2 regions of the Pseudoalteromonas sp. NZS127_1 genome follow, and region 1 is predicted to be linked to the other one. Evidence: predicted binding sites of a transcription regulator. Region 1 holds the regulator's gene; the other holds the start of a gene.
The links. The regulator FliA, encoded in region 1, starts transcription of late flagellar genes. The targets are predictions, from matches to a motif close to CTAAAGNTNNNNNNNNNNNNGCCGATA.
Positions count from the first base shown of each region.

Region 1 (7,198 bases):
ATTATTGGTTGTGGTGTAAAGCAAGTTAAAGATGCTAATGAATTAGCTGAAGTTTTATATCATTTACGAAATAAACGTCTAGTATTAATTGATACAGCAGGTATGAGTCAGCGAGATTTACGTTTAACTGAGCAGTTAAACACGTTAATGCGTAACCAACGTGTGGATATTCGCAGCTACTTAGTACTAAGCGCGACGGCACAAATTAATGTATTACAAGAAACAGTACGTCACTTTAAAAAAGTACAGTTAAGTGGTTGTATTTTCACTAAGTTAGATGAATCATTAAGTTTGGGTGAGATTATTAGTATTGCGATTCAAAATCGCCTTCCAATAGGGTATCTTACTAACGGTCAACGAGTGCCAGAAGATATTCGTGTTGCAAATGCTGAAAAACTAGTGAAAAAGGCTGAGCAGTTATATTTAAAAAGAACAAAAGCACAACATTCAAGGCACCAAGCAGTGGCGCCAAGTACAGTAGGGATGTATGATTAACACAGTATTAGATCAAGCAAGCGGCCTGCGCAAAATGAGTCAAAACAATAACAACGGCGTAAAAGTTATCGCTGTAACCGGTGGTAAAGGTGGGGTGGGGAAAACAAATGTTTCTCTAAATACCGCTATTGCACTAGGGCAACAAGGTAATAGAGTATTAGTGCTGGATGCTGACCTAGGTTTAGCAAACTGTGATGTGATGCTTGGTTTACGTGTAGAGCGCAATTTATCACACGTTTTGTCAGGTGAATGTGAGCTTGACGAGATTTTAGTTGAAGGGCCTGCTGGTATTAAAATTGTACCTGCTACATCGGGCTCGCAAAGTATGGTTGAATTATCGCCATCTGAGCATGCCGGGCTAATTCGTGCATTTAGCGAATTGAATACCGAATTTGATATTTTAATTGTAGATACAGCCGCTGGTATTTCAGACATGGTGCTAAGCTTCTCACGAGCAGCACAAGATGTAATGGTTGTAGTGTGCGATGAACCAACATCAATAACCGATGCTTACGCACTTATTAAAGTATTAAGCCGCGAGCACGGTGTTTATAAGTTCAAAATTGTTGCCAATATGGTCCGCAGTATGCGTGAAGGCACTGAATTGTTTGCAAAACTATCTAAAGTTACCGATCGCTTTTTAGATGTTTCAATGGAGCTAGTAGCAACGGTTCCTTATGACGAAAATATGCGCAAAGCAACACGTCGCCAAAAGGTGATTGTTGAGCTCTTTCCAAGTTCGCCAGCCGCTCTCGCGTTTAAAGCGCTGGCGACAAAAGCAGTTAAATGGCCAATACCAAATCAACCATCTGGGCATTTAGAGTTTTTCATTGAGAAACTAGTAAACGGCTAATTATGACAACATTGGTGAATAGAGCTATGGGATATCAATCAACACAAAACTTAAATGTGATTGTTGAGAAACATGCATCACTTGTTAAAAAAGTGGCATGTCATCTAATTGCTCGATTACCACCTAGCGTTCAGCTTGATGATTTAATTCAATCAGGAATGATAGGTTTAATAGAAGCTTCAAAAAACTTTGATGCAACAAAAGGCGCAAGCTTTGAAACCTTCGCCGGTATTCGTATTCGCGGGGCTATGCTTGATGAAATGCGCCGTGGTGATTGGGCTCCTCGTTCAGTACACCGTAAAAGCCGACAAGTTGCAGAAGCAATTACTGGGCTCGAAAGCAGTCTGAATCGCGAACCAACAGATACAGAAGTTGCTGAAAAACTTGAAATTTCACTCAATGAGTACCATCATATTTTAAATGATGTTAATACCAGTAAAGTATTAGGTATAGAAGACCTTGGTGTAGATGAGGATGTTATTACTCCCGTAGGCCAAGATTTAGCGCTAGACAAACCTTTTAATAATGTTAAAAATGATCGGTTTAATGAGTCTTTGCTAAATGCAATAAAGTCATTACCAGAGCGTGATGCAATGGTACTTTCTTTATACTATAACGATGAAATGAATTTAAAAGAAATAGGACATATACTCGATGTAAGTGAATCGCGTGTAAGTCAGATACATGGTCAGGCGATGATTAAGCTTAAAGCTAAAATCAATGACTGGATAAACTAGTAGTAAGTAAACTAAGGTTAATACCTCACTGGGGGATGTTTTGGATAAAAACATGAAAATTCTTGTAGTTGATGATTTTTCAACGATGAGACGAATTATAAAAAACCTATTACGTGACTTAGGTTTCACTAACGTTCAAGAAGCTGATGACGGGTCTACAGCTCTGCCTATGTTACAAAATCAAGTATTTGATTTTGTGGTTACAGATTGGAATATGCCGGGAATGCAAGGTATTGACCTTCTAAGAGCAATTCGTGCAGATGATAAGTTAAAACATATCCCTGTATTGATGGTAACGGCAGAAGCTAAAAAAGAACAAATAATTGCTGCAGCGCAAGCTGGCGTTAATGGTTATATTGTTAAGCCATTTACGGCTGGAACATTAAAAACTAAATTAGAAAAAGTATTTGAACGCTTAGGCTAATGATGGGGGAGAGGCTTATGTCAGCACCAGCTGCGCCTCAAATAACGTTAGAACAAGCTCGTCAACTCGTCATTTATTTAGAAAACGATGAGCAAGATAAAGCTAATCAGTTGATTTTAGAGACAGCTTCGCAAGAGCAGTCTAAATTATTTGCTGAAGTTGGGAAGTTGACTCGTCAACTGCACGAAGCACTTAAAAGCTTTGAGCTTGATACTCGCTTAACTAACATAACGACAGATGCGATTCCAGATGCTAAAAAGCGGCTTAATTATGTTATAGAAATGACAGAAAATGCGGCTAATAAAACAATGGATGCTGTTGAGGCTAGTTTACCTATAGCTCAGCAACTTGCAGATGAAATATCTCATATCAAACCGACATGGGATCGTTTAATGAGCCGGGAGATTGAGCTTGGTGAGTTTAAACAACTTTGCCATAGTATCGATAAGTTTATGAATAACTCTCATCATAAAACGGATGAGCTTCAAAGCTTAATGACAAATGTACTAATGGCTCAAGACTATCAAGACTTAACAGGTCAAGTTATTCGCCGTGTTATAGAACTTGTTAGAGAAGTAGAAGAAAGCTTACTTCATCTTTTAACAGCGTTTGCTGAACAAGATGACAGTGACAACACAGCGAATAAAGTAGAACAACAAAAAATAAAAGAACCAGTTGCCACACAAACTTTAGCAGGTCCTGAAGGCCCTATTATTGATAAAGAATCGCGTAATGATGTTGTATCTGATCAAGATGAAGTCGATGATCTTTTATCAAGTTTGGGCTTCTAAGAGGAGAGTAACTGCATGTTTGAAGTCGATGAAGATATTTTACAAGACTTTCTTGTAGAGGCAGGAGAAATCCTAGAGCTTTTATCTGAACAGTTAGTTGAACTGGAAAATAATCCAGAAGATACCGAGTTACTAAATGCCATATTTAGAGGCTTTCACACTGTAAAAGGTGGTGCAGGCTTTTTAGCTATGACAGAACTTGTTGATGCTTGCCACGGCGCTGAAAACGTATTTGATTTACTACGTCAAGGCGTGCGAACGGTCAATTCAGAGTTAATGGATGTTATTTTACAAGCGCTCGACACCATTAATGAAATGTTCGCGACTATCCAAAATAGGGATAAGCCAGAACCAGCAGATCCTGAGTTACTTCAAACCCTCCACATTTTGGGCCTACCTCCAACAGAAGCCGAGCTTAACGGAGTCGCTTCAGAAACTGACGTTGAACAACCTCTTGATGAAGTAGTTGATACGCCAATAGCTGATGAGGAAGATCCATTTGCATTTGATGAAATGTTTAGCGGAACTCCTTCGGTTAGTGATGCTGAAATAAACGAAATCACTGAAGATGAATTTGAAAACTTACTTGATGAACTACACGGTAAAGGACAAGGTCCTGCAGTTGAAAAGCCAGTAGCAAGTAGTAGTGATTTTAATGGTGATATTACTGATGATGAATTTGACAGCTTATTAGACGAGTTACATGGAGTTGGCAGTTTTGGTGAGGTTGCGAGTAAAGCACCTGAGCAAAGTAGTGTAGTTAAAGCACCTGTAGAACCAGCTAAACCAGCGTCAAATACTGCTAATTCATCAGATGATGAAATTAGTGATGATGAATTTGAAGCGCTTCTTGATGAACTTCATGGTAAAGGCACTGCACCTAAATCAATAGAAAGCACTCCAGCTGTGAAACAGCCCAATATCCCAGCTAAACCAGCTGCAAAAGCGAGTGTGCCTGTAAAAAAACCAGAACCTGTAAAAGCACCCGCTTCTAAACCGGTAGAAAAACCGGTTGCTAAAGCAGCGCCAGCAACGCCTAAAAAATCAGCGCCACCAGCAGCAGAGACGACAGTTCGCGTAGATACAAAACGACTTGACCAAATTATGAATATGGTTGGTGAGTTAGTACTTGTGCGAAATCGTTTGGTTAGTTTAGCGACCAATTCAGACAGTGAAGCAATGGGTAAAGCAATCTCTAACTTAGATGTAGTGACTGCTGATATTCAAGGCGCGGTTATGCAAACGCGAATGCAACCAATTAAAAAGGTATTTGGTCGTTTCCCTCGCGTAGTACGCGATTTAGCACGCAGCTTAAACAAAGACATTGACTTACAACTTGTAGGTGAAGAAACCGATTTAGATAAAAACTTAGTGGAAGCACTAGCCGATCCGCTTGTGCATTTAGTTCGAAACTCAGTTGACCACGGTATTGAAATGCCAGCTGTTCGTGAGGCTGCCGGTAAGCCTAGAACAGGTAATGTTACTTTATCAGCGTCTCAGGAAGGCGACCATATTTTGTTGACCATTAAAGATGATGGCGCTGGTATGGATGCTGAGAAACTGAAAAAAATAGCAATTAGTAAAGGCGTGCTCGATCACGATCAAGCGAGTCGACTTTCTGACACTGAAGCATACAACCTAATTTTTGCACCTGGCTTTTCTACAAAAGAAGAGATATCTGATATTTCAGGTCGTGGTGTTGGAATGGATGTGGTGAAAACTAAAATCACCCAATTAAACGGCTCTGTAAGTATTCAATCTGAGTTAGGTGTAGGTACTATTTTAGAGATAAAAGTACCACTTACCTTAGCCATATTACCGACCTTAATGGTAATTGTTGGCGCACAAACATTTGCGTTACCACTTGCAGGTGTTAGTGAAATATTCAACTTAGATTTAACGAAAACAAATGTGGTTGATGGGCAATTAACAATTATTGTGCGTAAAAAGGCAATACCGTTATTCTACCTCGAGCACTGGTTAGTTAAAGGCTCAGATCGTTCACAGCGAAAAGCAAAAGGCCATGTAGTTATTGTGCAAATTGGTACGCAGCAAATTGGTTTTGTTGTTGACTCATTAATTGGCCAAGAAGAAGTAGTGATTAAGCCGCTTGATGCGTTACTTCAAGGAACACCAGGTATGGCGGGTGCTACAATAACTTCGGATGGTGGCATTGCACTGATTTTAGACGTTCCAAACATGTTAAAACATTACGCAGGCTAATAATAAAGTAGGTATATATTTAATATATACCTACGCATAAATTTAATAAGAGAGCTAAATGGCCGTTAAAGTTTTAGTTGTTGATGATTCAAGCTTTTTTCGCCGCAGGGTAAGCGAAATTCTTGAGCAAGATAGCGACATACAAGTTATAGGCTTTGCTGTGAATGGCAGAGAAGCTGTTGAAAAAGCAGCTCAGCTACGTCCAGATATGATCACTATGGATGTCGAAATGCCTGTGCTTGATGGTATTAGCGCAGTTAAAGAGATAATGGCGAGTAATCCAACGCCTATCTTAATGTTTTCATCACTAACACGTGATGGCGCAACAGCAACGTTTGATGCGCTAGATGCTGGAGCAATGGATTTTTTACCGAAAAAATTTGAAGACATCGCTCGCAATAATGAAGACGCTATAAAGCTTTTACAAAATAAAGTGAAAGATATAGGGCGAAGACGTTTACCGCGAACGTTTAAGGCTGCAACACCACCTAAGCCAGTAATATCAACTAAACCGATAACAAGCTCACTTTCGCAAAGAACAAACACACTAACGCCTTCGATAAAACAACCCGATAGAAGCTTTCAAAGAGCAGCCCCTACAACATCGTCAGGTTCAAATATTGCCTCAATGCGAGCAAGTGGAAAGCAATACCAGCTTGTGGCTATTGGCACTTCTACAGGTGGCCCTGTTGCACTACAAACTATACTGACTCAATTGCCAGCTAATTTCCCTCACCCTATTTTACTTATTCAGCATATGCCTGCGGCTTTTACACCTGCTTTCGCAGCACGCTTAAATGGTCTGTGCCTAATAAAAGTGAAAGAAGCGCAACAAGGTGACCGCTTACAACCAGGAACGGCTTATCTAGCGCCTGGCGGACAGCAGATGATGGTAGAAGGGCGTGGTGCAAATAGAACACTGCGCGTATTTGAAGATCATAGCGAGAGAATAAGTTATAAACCGAGTGTAGATGTAACGTTTGCCAGTGCAGCAAAAACGTATCAAGGCGATGTGCTTGCTATTGTTTTAACAGGCATGGGCGCTGATGGACGTGACGGTGCAAGAATGTTAAAGCAAACGGGTGCAACTATTTGGGCGCAGGATGAGAAAAGCTGTGTTGTTTATGGAATGCCTCAAGCCATTGCTAATGCGGGGCTTTCGAGTGAAAGCTTAGCATTAAGCGATGTTGCAGCACGTATCAAGAGAGAGGTAGGTTGTGGATAAACTCTCAATATTTGGACTATTTGTAGCACTGGGTGCAATAGGTCTAGGTTACTCTTTAGAAGGCGGCGTTGTTTCTGCTTTATTTAATGGTCCTGCCCTTATTATTGTATTAGGCGGCACGCTTGGCGCTGTTATGTTACAAACATCAGCAAGTACCTTTAAAAAAATGCTAAATATGAGCTCTTGGGTTTTTGTTGCGCCACAATATGATATTGAAGATGCAATAGAGCAAGTTAAGCGATGGTCTCATAAGGCACGTCAAGAAGGTTACTTAGCGCTTGAAAACGAAGCGCTAGCTCACCCAGATGCATATGCAGCAAAAGGTTTAAGCTTGCTTGTAGATGGCTGCTCAGAGCAAAAAATACGTGACACGCTTGAAATTGATTTACTGCTAGAACGCGATCGCTTGCTTGAAGCCGCACGTGTTTATGAAGCGATGGGGGGCTACAG
Region 1 is NZ_JADYXO010000002.1:116,942-124,139, reverse strand. It holds gene flhF (flagellar biosynthesis protein FlhF) at 1-495, shown strand, start outside; gene I6F50_RS03660 (MinD/ParA family protein) at 488-1,348, shown strand; gene I6F50_RS03655 (RNA polymerase sigma factor FliA) at 1,375-2,085, shown strand; gene cheY (chemotaxis response regulator CheY) at 2,126-2,509, shown strand; gene I6F50_RS03645 (protein phosphatase CheZ) at 2,527-3,300, shown strand; gene I6F50_RS03640 (chemotaxis protein CheA) at 3,316-5,523, shown strand; gene I6F50_RS03635 (chemotaxis response regulator protein-glutamate methylesterase) at 5,582-6,748, shown strand; gene I6F50_RS03630 (flagellar motor protein) at 6,741-7,198, shown strand, end outside.

Region 2 (7,198 bases), on a different contig from region 1:
TTGCTGCGTGTACCTATGGTAATGCCGGTTGGATGCGAGAAATTATGTGTTTACACATTTGCCCTTACTCACGTTTTCAATCAGCTATGTTTGATAAAGATACATACACTGTAACGTACGACGAAAGCCGTGGTGAAAGCCGTGGTCCTCGTTCACGTAAAGTAGATCATGAAGATTTAGAGCTAGGCGACTGTATCGACTGCAACCTGTGTGTTCAAGTGTGCCCAACAGGTATTGATATTAGAAATGGGCTGCAAGCTGAGTGTATTAACTGTGGTGCATGTATTGATGCGTGTGATGGCGTAATGGATAAAATGGAATACCCGCGTGGACTTATTTCATATACGACAGAGCGAAACCTCGAAACCCCAGAAAATAAAACGAATCCACTACGAGCTAAAATCATTGGTTACACGGTCATACTTGTTGTGCTTACGGGAGCACTTGTAGCTAATATAGCGCTGCGTAAAACAATGGACTTTGATATCATTCGTGATCGAAACCAATTATATCGTGTCGATTTTGATGGTTTAGTAGAGAACACCTATACATTAAAGGTAATTAATAAAGCGCAGTACGAGCAAACCTTTAATATTAAAGTACAAGGGTTAGATAACTTTAAGTATATTGGTAAGCAGTCATTTACTGTGCAGGCAGGGCAATCTCATAATGTGCCATTGTCGCTTGTAATGGACCCTTATGATTTAAAAGCGCCAATGACAGAGTTTAATTTTGTGCTTTCACCGGTAGATGAGCCGGATGAAACAATATCGCAGTCGAGTAACTTTTTTAAAGCGCGATAATCACAACCTACCTTAAATAGGTAAGTTGATATAGCAATTAACAAAAGCGGGTATATAACCCGCTTTTTATTTTATATAAGAAGAGTATGAGTAAATTTAGTTTTATTGACTTAACACCTGACCTAATACTCGATGCAATAGAAAGCGTAGGTGTGTACGCTGAATCTGGTTTGTTGGCACTCAATAGCTATGAAAACAGAGTGTACCAATTTAAAGCCGATGATGGCCTGCGTTACGTAGTGAAGTTTTATCGCCCAGAGCGCTGGAGTAAAGAGCAAATTCAAGAAGAGCATGATTTTGCATTTGAACTGGCAGAAGCGGAAGTGCCTGTTGTTGCCCCTATTTTATATAATGGGCAAAGCTTGTTTGAACACGAAGGTTATTTGTTTGTGTTGTTTCCAAGTGTCGGCGGGCGTTTATTTGAGGTTGATAACTTAGACCAGCTTGATGTAATGGGGCGTTTAATTGGCCGTATGCACCAAGTAGCTAAAACAAAGCCTTTTACTTATAGGCCAACAGTTACTTGCGAGGAGTATTTACATACAGCCAAAGTTCATCTTCAAAAAAGTAACTTAGTGCCTATGGGAATAAATACTGCCTTTTATACTATTTTAGATTTAGTGATAGAGCAGGCGCAAAAACAGTATAAAGATGTGCAAAGTATTCGCTTACATGGTGACTGCCACGTTGGTAATATTTTGTGGGCAGGTGATGCGCTAATGTTTGTTGATTTAGATGACAGCCGCCAAGGTCCTGCAATCCAAGATTTATGGATGATGCTCAGTGGCGATAGAGCGACGCAACTGTTACAGTTAGACACCCTTGTGAGTGCGTATGAAGAGTTTTGTGATTTTGATCACTCTCAACTCAAATTAATTGAACCGCTGCGAGCGATGCGTATTATCCATTATATGGGATGGGTAGCTAAACGATGGAGCGATCCTGCCTTTGTGCGGAACTTTACATGGTTTGCTGATGACAAATACTGGGAGCAACAAATTTTAGCACTGAAGGAGCAACTTGCAGCACTGCAAGAAGCACCGTTAAAGTTATTGCCGTAATATTTTATTTAAAGACAAGTACAACGAGATACAAATGCTTAAAAAATTAAAACTGAGTTTATTACTTTTATGTTTACCATTTGCAGCACTTGCTGCACAGTTTGAAGTTGATAATCAATACACTGTTATTGATGTAGACAAAAGTACATCACCACAAGTAACCGAGTTTTTCTCATTTTACTGTCCACATTGCTTTAAGTTTGAACCAGTAGCAAAAGCAATTGAACAAGGCTTGCCAGAAGGCGCGGAGTTTATTAAAAACCACGTGAACTTTTTAGGTGGCGTGTCGCCACAAGCACAAAGTAATTTAAGCTTTGCCTACTTAATTGCTAAGCAGCATGGTCAGGCGCAGAGTATTAGCGATCAAATTTTTAAAAGTATTCATGTTCAGCGTGCTCCTTTAACTGAAATGAAAGACGTTAAAAAATTACTTGAAGTAAACGGTATTGATAGCGCAACGTTTGATCAAGAAATTGCAAGCATGCCAGTTATTTCGGCTGAGCAAGCAATGCAAAACAAACAAAATAAATATTCAAAATTAGGCGCACTTACAGGTGTACCTACTTTTATTGTTAACGATAAATATAAAATAAACCTCAACACCATCAAAAATCAAAAAGAACTTGATGAGTTAGTAGCGTTTTTATTAGCACTATAAATTTCGGAGCATAATAATGATTAAATTAGTTAAAGCAGGTTTGCTTGCAGTACTACTTCCTATGGCGGCAACAAGCTTTGCAGCAACGTATGAAGAAGGCGTGCATTACGACGTTGTTTCTGAGCGCGCAACAAAAAAGCCAGAAATTAAAGAGTTTTTCTCATTTTACTGCCCTGCATGTAATAACATGGAAGCACTAATTGGTGAGTTTAAGCCTAAGCTTGATAAAAACGTTAAATTTAAAAAGAGCCATGTTGATTTTGTAGGTGTACGCGACCCAGAAAACCAACAGATGATGAGCCAAGCACTCGCTACTGCAGAAGTGCTTCCGCAAAAAGATAAAATTGTCTCTGCAATCTTTAATCATATTCATACAAAGCGCGCTAGTTTTAATGAGCTTGCAGATGTAAAAGATATATTTGTAGCGCAGGGCGTTGATGGCGATAAGTTTGATAAGCTGTTTAAAAGCTTCTCGGTACGTACGCTGAGCTCTAAAATGAAACGCGATCAAGACTACTTTAAAGAAAAAGGCGCACTACGTGGCGTACCTACATTTATTGTAAATGGTAAGTATAAATTAAACCTAGGTCGTGAGTCGGGTATTACTGAACCAGAAGATATTAGCAAACTGATTAATTACTTAGCTAACAAGTAAGTTTAGCTAAAACTAAAAAAGCTCCTACAAGGAGCTTTTTTTATGGGTAACGTTTACTGAGCGTATTTATTTGCGCTGCAAGAAAACACCCGACTCAATGTGATGTGTATATGGGAACTGATCAAATATAGCAAAGCGCTTAACGTTGTGCGTACGTGTTAGGTGATCAAGGTCACGCTCAAGGGTTTCAGGATTACACGATATATAAATTATGCTTTCGTAGTTAGCTACTAAGTCACACGTTAATTCATCCATGCCCGCGCGCGGTGGATCAACTAATATGGTTTGGCAGTCATAGCTTTTAAGGTCAATACCGTCTAAACGAGAGAAAGTACGCTCGCCATTCATTGCTTGAGTAAACTCTTCACTAGACATACGAATAATATCTAAGTTCTCTACGTTATTTTTAGCAATATTGTATTGAGCAGAATGAACAGATGATTTTGATATTTCTGTTGCTAATACTTTATTAAAACAGCCCGCTAACGCAATTGAAAAGTTACCGTTACCGCAATACAGTTCTAATAAATCATTTTTAAGTGGTTTACATAAATCTTGCGCCCACTCCAGCATATTAATATTTACTTTTGCATTAGGCTGAGTAAAGCTATTTTCTACTTGTTGATAAATAAGCTCTTGACCATTAACTGTTAAACGCTCAGTTACAAAGTCATCACCCAGCACTTCTTTTTGTTTGCGAGCACGGCCGATAAAGTCAATTTTGTATTTACTGCTTAGTTTTTCTTTAAGCGCTTTAATTTCACTTAACCATTCATCATCAAGTGGTTTGTGATAAAGCAAGCTTACTAAAATTTCACCGCTTAGCGTGGATAGGTAATCGATTTGAAATAACTTACGACGTAATATTTCACAAGGCTTAAGATGCTCAATCATCACCTGCATTATTTCACCAACTAGAGGCGCTGCTGGATCAAATGTATCAACACGGATTTTTTCTTTTGTTTGTTGATCAAACATAATGTGAAACAGATCGTCACCGTCGTGCCATACTCTAAATTCAGCACGTTGGCGGTAGTTAGTTGGCTCTGAGCTAAATACTTCTAGTTGCTCCACACCAAAACGTTGGAACTGTGCACTAATACGCTGCTCTTTTTCACTTAACTGCGTTTGGTACTGTGTGGTATCTATTTTAATAACTGCCATTAACGCTACTACCTTATCTAAGATCTGTTTATCGGCGCTATTGTAGGGAGCGCTGCGTATTTGTCTAGTTTTGGCTAGCATTTATGCTGTTTTATTGAACATTGTACTTTAGTTTTTGTTGTTATAGCCGATAATAAACTACGCACGCTTAGGAGACGAATCATGAAAATAGGTAATTATGGCTTTACGCCAAACAACAACATCAATAAATTCAATAATAAAGCTGATATACAGCAACCTACAATTACGTCTCCTCAAGATAGCTATCAACAACGAGGCCGAGAGTTGGCCGCAAAGGTGCTTGGCGATAAAATGGCTGAGCAGCTTGGATTGCCTATCGCAGAAAAAAAAGCAGATAAACCACTATTTGATTTTGATGAAATAGTAAAAAACGTACTCGATTTTGTAAGTCGTGCTGTTAATAAAGCAAAAGCTAATGGCGCTGATGACGAAAAGCTCAAAGATATGTTAGGCGACGCGCGCAAAGGAGTCCAAATAGGGATTGACGACGCTGTTGATGAACTCAAAGGTACAGGTGTATTTAATGATGACATGGAAGAGGGGATTAATAAGTCCAAAGAGGGAATTTACAATGGGCTCGATAAGTTTGAAGAGTCGTTATTTAACCCACAACCTGCCAGCGTAAATATAAGCCAGGCTCAATATGTCAGTATGACGAGTAATGCAGAGTATAAATTTACCACCGCAGAGGGTGACGAGGTAAGTATTAGCTTTGCAGATGCATTTGAATCTCAGTCGGCAAGTGGCTATCAGCAAAACAGTAATAGCGAGTCGTTTGCAAGCTCATCATCGCAATCTCGACAGGTATCATTTTCGATGTCGGTTAATGGTGACTTAAATGAGCAAGAGCAAGAAGCTATTAATGCAATGATGGAAGACTTACAAGATCTAAGTAAAACCTTTTTTGGTGGTGATTTAGATGAAGCATTTGAACAAGCGCAAGAGCTGAGTTTAGACAGCGATCAGCTGGTGGCTTTTTCTATGGATTTACGCCAAACAAAAACAATAGCAACAGTTAAAAGCTATGAAGAATATAGACCAGCACCAGAAAAACGAGTAGCGGAAGGTTTAGCTCCTTTTAATGATGACCTTAAAAATGCTTTTGAAAAAGCGGGTGAGCTTGGATTACAAAATCAGCTAGCTGGCATTCTCCAATGGTTAAATCAAGATCAGGAGCAAATAGATAAGTTAGTGGATTACACAAAGTCTATGTTCGAAAACCTTAATCAGTTAAATTCGGCAGCCGACGAGCTTGCTGATTTAGAAACCACGCAAAGTTAAACTACTTTCTTTTATAAATACCTCATGGCAAACTGCCGTTCTTAAAGTAAAGTGGGAACGGTAGTTTGTCAGCGCATATAATGGTCTTTGATTCAGGTATTGGTGGAACTACTGTACTTGAGCATATAAAGCAAAGTATCCCCAATGCTCAGTACAGTTATTTTATGGATAATGCATTACTACCTTATGGTGCTCAATCCCAAAAAACAATCATTAACCGATTATGCTCACTTATTCATTTCATCAAAGCTAATACGCTTAACGTTGATTTAATTGTAATAGCGTGTAATACCGCTTCTACATCTGCACTTAGCGCTGTTCGCCAAATGACAGATATTCCTATAGTAGGTGTTGTGCCAGCAATAAAGCCTGCGGCAGAGTTAACACGTTCAAATCATATTGGCTTATTAGCCACACCGGCAACGGTCGCCAGTTCATACACTAAAACATTAATTACTGAGCATGCACGTAATGTAACCGTTAATCTATATAGCAGTGTGGAGTTAGTAACTTTAGCTGAGCAATACTTTTTTACAGAGTCTTTGGATACAAACAAGTTGCATCAAGTGCTTGATGACCTACATATAGATAAAACTATAGATGTACTTGTATTAGGATGTACGCACTTTCCAATATTAGCAGAGCCTATTAGTCAGTATTTTAAAGGGAATGTAAAATTACTTGATTCAGGTGTAGCGATAGCAAACAGAGTCAACTACCTACTTAACCAACTTAACTTGTGTGTGAATAAACTAACAGACATAAAAAAGCCGCTGCAATATTATGCAACGGCTGATGTGTTTAGCAATAAGCTAGCGGTAAAGCTAGTTACACTGACTGATCCGTCTCAGTACGTAGAGCATTAGAATCATCTTCTTGTTTTTGTTTTGCTTCACGTACCTTTAAAGTACGTTGTTGGAACTCGCTATCGTTCAAGTTAGCAATTGCATTGTCTGCATCAGCTTGCGCCATTTCAACAAAACCAAAGCCACGACGCTTGCCAGTATTCTTATCCTTTAATAAACGAACATTGAATACTTTGCCTTGTTCTTCAAATAATGCACGAACCACACCTTCGTTTGCACGATAAGGAAGGTTACCAACATAAAGCGTTTTTGTTTTAACTTCAGCTTCTTCAGTCACATCAGATGACATTGCAGCAATAGCAATCGCACCTATTAATAAACCAGCACCAAATAGTAATGCAGGGTTTAAAGCTAAGCCGCCTAAAGCAAACTCAACAACAACAAAACCAACTACAGCAAGAATAACAGAGAAGATAAAAGATTTTTGATCGGGTAATTTCATTTTAGATCTACCAATAAACAGGAAATAAACATTAATTTAACATTGTGAACTTGCTATCTTAACGTCTAAATCAAACATAGCAATGATATTTGTATTAAATAATAAATAAGAGCACAAAAAAGCATCATCTTAGGAAGGTTTTCATATGGTTTTACATGGTTTTGTTCTATTTTTGTTCGAACAGTAAAAAGATCTAAAAAAAGGGTTGATCTGTTTTCGGATCTCCCTATAATGCGACCCCACTGAG
Region 2 is NZ_JADYXO010000033.1:34-7,231, reverse strand. It holds gene ccoG (cytochrome c oxidase accessory protein CcoG) at 1-803, shown strand, start outside; gene I6F50_RS19125 (serine/threonine protein kinase) at 890-1,864, shown strand; gene I6F50_RS19120 (thiol:disulfide interchange protein DsbA/DsbL) at 1,899-2,522, shown strand; gene I6F50_RS19115 (thiol:disulfide interchange protein DsbA/DsbL) at 2,539-3,177, shown strand; gene trmA (tRNA (uridine(54)-C5)-methyltransferase TrmA) at 3,244-4,341, opposite strand; gene I6F50_RS19105 (DUF5610 domain-containing protein) at 4,504-5,643, shown strand; gene murI (glutamate racemase) at 5,709-6,509, shown strand; gene I6F50_RS19095 (RNA-binding protein) at 6,472-6,951, opposite strand.
Region 2: the regulator FliA is predicted to act here: its motif matches at 4,448-4,474, upstream of I6F50_RS19105 (DUF5610 domain-containing protein).